2 regions of the Shewanella psychropiezotolerans genome follow, and region 2 is predicted to be linked to the other one. Evidence: predicted binding sites of a transcription regulator. Region 2 holds the regulator's gene; the other holds the start of a gene.

Region 1 (3,174 bases), 2.8 Mb from region 2:
ATTATCACCGGTCACCCGATAGATTTTAAATTGTTCTCCGTCAAACCGATTTAACCCATCTTGGGTCGCGACCCACAGGTAGCCAGCATCATCAGTAGCGATATCTGTGACTGTATTCATGGACAAGCCATGCTTAGCTTCATAAAAGTCGAATTTGACTGGGCTGGCCCAGGCAAGATTCGCCACGAGTAAGAAAGACAGAAAGGTAAGACTTCTCATTATACTGAGTTTAGGGTTCTATAAGTGATTTAGTCTTTAAGTTTAGAAGCTAACAATAAAAGTGCGTACAAGAGGGGCAATAAAAAATAGACAAAAAAAAAGAGTGGCAAAGCCACTCTTTTTTTGGGAGGAGGTAACTTAGAATATCAGATGCGCTACACCAGCAATGATAGGCAGAGTGACCAGAGTACGCAGGATAAATACCACGAAAAGCTCGAAAATGTTGATTGGGATCTTGCTGCCCATCAATAGCGCGCCAACTTCACTCATGTAGATAAGCTGAGTCACAGACAATGCGGCAATGATGAAACGTGTCATATCCGACTCGATTGAGCTAGCAAGAATCGAAGGGATAAACATATCGGCAAAACCGACCACTATGGTTTTGGATGCTTCGGCCGCTTCAGGGACCTGTAACAGCTCTAAAAGCGGGATAAAAGGCATACCTAAATACTGAAATACTGGTGTATATTCCGCGATAATCAAGGCAATAGTGCCGATCCCCATGACAACAGGAATAACGCCAAACACCATGTCGATGACATTCTTTATGCCATCTGTAAATGTCTGCTTGATACCGTTGGCTTGTCCAGCTTTGGCGAGAGCCTGTTCTAAGCCCCAGGAAAATACACCGTGTCCCTGTGGGATCACTTCATCATCTGGGTGTCTTGGGGTGTTGTCGATATAGTTATCTTTCTTCCAACGCAGGGGAGGGAGTTTAGGGACGATAATCGCAGCCAAGATGCCTGCTAAACAAACGGTTAAGTAGAAAGGCACAAACATATGCTCGAGTCTGACCTGAGAGATTACTACCAGGGAGAAGGTAATTGACACCGCAGAGAAAGTGGTGCCAATAACCGCGGCTTCTCTCTGAGTATATAAACGCTTCTCATATTGCTTACTGGTCATTAAGATGGCGACGCTGCCATCACCTAACCAAGATGCCATACAGTCGACGGCGCTACGTCCTGGCAAGTTAAATACTGGACGCATTATTTTAGTTAATAACGTGCCGATAAATTCGAGTAAACCAAAATTCATCAGTAACGGCAGTAACATACCTGCGAAAATGAACACACTAAATAGTGATGGCAAGAGGTCATTTAAGATCAGCGCACCAGTATCACCAGATGTGATCGCTTCAGGACCCACACCGAAGAAGGTCATCACTACGAATATGGCGCCAAGTAAGCGAACAACCAGCCAGGCTGGCGTGACATTGAGCAGTGAGTTGAAGAATGCATGATTGATGATCATCGCAGGCTTAAACAGTTTAGTGATCACACTCGCCGTGGTTGTTATCGCGATAATCGCGGTGACTATGGCTGTGATCGTGTCACCAAGTAGGCTCTGTAGCCCCTTAGATACGATAGCGATTGGGATAGTGATAGCGTCGTTATAACTGATAGGCGTCATAAACAACAGTAGACCTATCAATGACGGAATAATAAACGTCAATATCGTTTTTATGTTATGGGTTTGTTTTTCAGCCACTTTTTTTACCCTAAATTACCGTTTTGGCACAATTGCAATAAGTTAACATTTCATCCGATTTGAAATTAATTTTGAATATCCATTCAAATCGAGGGAGGCAAGATTACCCCCTTAAATCCTGTATGTAAAACGATTCTCAGGCTTGATGGGATTAATCACCGTTAAAGCATAGTTATTACACCTTTCTGAGTATTTATATCTTAGTGAAATAGACAAGAATACATGATGTATGTTTTTGGTTTTACTATGGTTAATTTTTGTGGTTGCAAGTGTTTCGCTTGTGTTTCTTTTATGTGTTTGGTGGCGTTTTTGCAAAGGAAATCGACGTGCTCATGGAGTCACGCCGCTATTGTTCGAGGTGATAAAGCAAGGTTAGCCGAAAGTCTCTTTCATGCTCTTGGCTTTGTCGGCATTCATCTTCAGTTCGAGTGCCTAAGCTTCGGGGGATTGATATGAATGACACTGCCACCTCTAATGATAATTATTCTGTCAGTTAGCATTAAGGCATTATTGTCAGTGATGGCTAAACTTGATAGATAAAAGGTGGCGCCATCTACACGTTAATGAATAAGGAGAGGAGTAGATGAAACTCAAACTTAGGATCCTAGCGCTAATAACTTTACTTATTCCCTCATATCTTTTCAGTGTCGAGCAACCCCTATCTATCGCCTTTGTTGAGTATCCTCCTTATCATTTCACTTCAGGTGATGGCGTTGAAGGGATATCGATTCGCATAATAGAGGAGGCTTTTAGACGAACTGAGATCCCTATTGAGTTCAATGTCATGCCTTGGAGCCGTGCATTGATCTGGCTCAGACTTGGTAAGATTGATGGCATGGTAGGGGTATTTATTCGTCCAGAGCGACTGGAGTATATTGACTACAGTAAGCTTCCACTCTCGAAGGCACAGATACACCTGTTCGTTACTGAGGGCTCAAATATTGAATATAGCGAAGATCTGACTAAGCTTAGTCACTTTCGCTTCGGGGTAAAAAAAGACTTTAGTTACGGACCTTATTTTGATGATTTAGTCGCCCAGAATAAGCTCACTAAACTCACTTATGAAGTGGATATACCGCAACTACTAGTGAAACTATGTACCGGGGTCACTGATATCATGGTTGGGGAGAGGCGTAATAGTGAGTATGTGTTTAACCAGCTAATCAAAGAAACCTACCCGCAGTTGACACGCTGTAAAAAAATTATAGCGTTAACCCCAGCTATAGATGCAAGGCTTGCTTATTTGGCATTCTCTAAACAAAATCAACTTACCGATATTCGTGATAGGTTTGATGAGGCGATGAACTCAATGAAACAGGACGGTAGCCTTAATAGGATTATTCAATCTTATGACCCTCAACTAAGCAATTAACCTGGCAAGCCTCCACACCACTTGGTCATAGTAAAAGGGCAAGTTTTAAAGCTTAACTTGCCCTTTTACTAATCAACTAACTAACCGAA
Region 2 (3,174 bases):
AAGCAATCTTGCCTTGAGGGATAGATTGAGCATGACAATATCCTTTTATATGATGTGGCCGAGGTAGCTCGCTTGTACCTGTTAGCCTGTGAGAGTCGGTGTTAAACCAAGATAGGCTTGGACTATTTTTCCTTGAGTATAGACACATACTAAATAAAGCTCACTTATTGACCCTGCTGAAGGTGTGAATTTGATACTCAATTTTCGTTGGGGCTAGGAAACCATATTTACTGTTAATCAACTTGAGAGTGGGATAGTGCAATTAAGACTGCTGCGAAAGGTATGACTCAAGCGTGCTGATTTTCTTTATGTTTGGGGGCTGTAATACTGCAGTTCGTCGACAAGCGGATCTCGGCCATGGCCAAGGCAAGTTTGCCTGTGGTGTCTTGTTTAAATTCCGGGGTTGAGCACTTAGGGGGATAGTCACCAGAGCCAAAGGTGACAGAGGTTTAAAACCGAAACACATTAAGTGATCGGCATTAAACTCTTAGATGTGTTTTTTATAGTGTGGATGAACCCGATCACTCTTGGGTATCTGCATCCCAGTAATTGGTTGGACGTTTGGCATAGATCTCATCGACTGCCCGGACCAAGACCTTGTTATTTTCCGGATAGACCACCACGTCGTGCTTATCCCGGTTGCCTATGACCAGAAATACAAACTCCTTGTCTGAATCATTTCTGAGGGTGTGAGCTATGGCTGTATCGGCATTGAAGCAGATATAGTCGCCTTTTTTAAAGGGATGAGGCTCGCCATCTATGAGCAAAGTGGCTTCGCCTTCTAAGGCGTAAAGGTGCTCCTCTTCCTTGGTGTGATAGTGAGCTACGGTTGATAATTTCCCTGGGGCGAGGCGCTCCATGGTCACACCTATTTTTTCGCATCCTGCAGCATCGCCGATATGTTTCTGTTGGCTGGTATATTGTTCTGAATGTTGCCAGGACTCCCAACAAACATCATCGACTTTAATTATTTTATTTATTGTCATCATACATCCTTAGCCCGAAGCTGCCACTCTACTATAGTCTGACTAACTCTCGCACGAATTAAAGTGTGATTCAATATATTGAATATCTTCTGCGGTTAATTATATTTACTGTGAGCAAAAGACAGGTATTCGAGCATTGAGGGATCTGTCAATCTGGGGGAGGGTGAGTTAGTTGTGCACGGGGTGTGTTTATTTTTAATAATGAAATGAAAAGAGACGCCATAAGCGTCTCTTTTTCTATGATGGAATTCATGGTCTTCCGAGGCCTGGAATCTCACATTTTCCTTCGGGAACTTGCTTAATCCGTGTAGTTAAACAGAGATTTAACCGTATTCAAGGTCCTGCTTATCTCGTCTATATCAGCTGGTGTAATGAAGATGGTATCATCGCCGGCAATGGTGCCCAAAATGCCCTCTGGCTTACCTATAGAGTCCAGCAAGCGTGCAATTAGCTGGGCCGCTCCGGGACTTGTTCTGACGACTATCATGGCTTGGTTATGATCAACATCCAGTACCAGGTTCTTTAGCGGGCTCCCGGCTGTGGGAACACCCAGTTCAGCGGGTAAGCAGTAGACCATCTCCTGCTTGGCATTTCGGGTTCGCACCGCACCAAACTTGCTCAGCATTCTGGAGACTTTCGACTGATTGATGTTGCTGTAGCCTTCGGCTTGAAGGGCGATAACAATTTCACTTTGGGAGCCAAAACGCTCCTCTTTCAAAATCGACTTAAAGGTCTTAACAAGTTCGTCTTGATTTTTATTTGCTTGCATAGTTTTTGTGTTCTTTTATTCAAAAATCTTCTCTATTTTGAATATTTCAGGCTTTTTTGTCAACAAATACCCGAGTAAATTGAATAAAAATGCAAGTTATCAAGGGGGAGATTTGTTATCTAGTATAATATAGCCGGAGTTGGGCTAAGCTGTAGAGCGGAAGTCGATCGGTTTAGCTCGGATCGTGCAGGTTAATGCCTGTATAGCTCACCATTTTAGACGTTTTCTTGATGGCAATTAGAAATTAAATCTAATCAAGACTAAGGGATAATTGAAATTTATTCATTATTCCAGTAATGTTGCGCCATCTGGAAAGATAGATCTATATCACAAATATCCAAGAATTGACGGAGATAACTATGAAAGTTGCTGTACTTGGTGCCGCTGGTGGTATTGGCCAGGCTCTTGCCTTATTACTAAAAACGCAATTGCCAGCCGGTTCAAAAATATCCCTTTATGATATTGCTCCTGTAACACCTGGTGTTGCGGTCGATTTAAGCCATATCCCGACAGCAGTCGAAGTTAAAGGCTTTGCCGGTCAAGATCCATCTGCTGCACTGGAAGGTGCCGATGTGGTGCTTATTTCTGCTGGTGTTGCACGTAAGCCGGGCATGGATCGTTCAGATCTGTTTAACATCAACGCAGGTATCGTGAGAAACCTGATGGAGAAATGTGCCGTAACTTGTCCAAAAGCCTTGATTGGTATTATCACTAACCCAGTCAACACGACAGTCGCCATCGCCGCTGAGGTGTTAAAAGCTGCCGGTGTTTATGACAAGAATCGTTTATTCGGTATAACTACACTGGACGTTATTCGTTCTGAGACCTTTATCGCCGAAGCGAAAGGACTAGACGTTGCCGATGTTAAAGTAAGTGTTATCGGTGGCCACAGTGGTGTGACGATTCTTCCACTACTGTCTCAGGTAGAAGGCGTAAGCTTTACAGATGAAGAAGTTGCCGCAATGACGACTCGTATCCAGAATGCGGGTACCGAAGTGGTTGAAGCTAAAGCCGGTGGCGGCAGCGCGACACTCTCTATGGGCCAGGCTGCATGTCGCTTCGGTCTATCTTTGGTTCGTGGTCTTCAGGGTGAAGAGAATGTTGTTGAGTGTGCCTATGTCGATGGTGGCAGTGAGCATGCAGCATTCTTCGCTCAGCCAATTCTATTGGGTAAGAACGGCGTAGAAAAAGTACTGGCTTACGGTGACGTGAGTGAGTTCGAAGCTAATGCTCGTGATGCTATGCTAGATACATTAAAAGCAGATATCACTTTAGGTGTCGAATTTGTTAAGTAAGCTTATTTGGCGTTAAACCTAATAAAAAAGGAGCTCTAGGGCTCCTTTTTTGATCGCTCATTTTAGCTAAGATGATTCAGGTTCTGATTGTCTAAAACCGTGTTCTATAGTAAACAGAATCTTA

Evidence for each region. Region 2 encodes ArgR, which controls arginine synthesis, uptake and breakdown. Its sites were predicted from a motif close to ANTGAATANNTATTCANT; they were not measured.
Region 1: a site for ArgR is predicted at 1,784-1,801, ahead of FM037_RS07040 (YjiH family protein). Genes of this name have one in related genera too.

The regions. Positions count from the first base shown of each region.
Region 1 is NZ_CP041614.1:1,592,415-1,595,588, forward strand. It holds gene FM037_RS07035 (two-component regulator propeller domain-containing protein) at 1-219, opposite strand, end outside; gene FM037_RS07040 (YjiH family protein) at 358-1,713, opposite strand; gene FM037_RS07045 (substrate-binding periplasmic protein) at 2,297-3,085, shown strand; gene FM037_RS07050 (methyl-accepting chemotaxis protein) at 3,166-3,174, opposite strand, start outside.
Region 2 is NZ_CP041614.1:5,248,981-5,252,154, reverse strand. It holds gene FM037_RS23045 (methyl-accepting chemotaxis protein) at 1-33, opposite strand, end outside; gene FM037_RS23040 (cupin domain-containing protein) at 522-989, opposite strand; gene argR (transcriptional regulator ArgR) at 1,285-1,755, opposite strand; gene mdh (malate dehydrogenase) at 2,115-3,050, shown strand.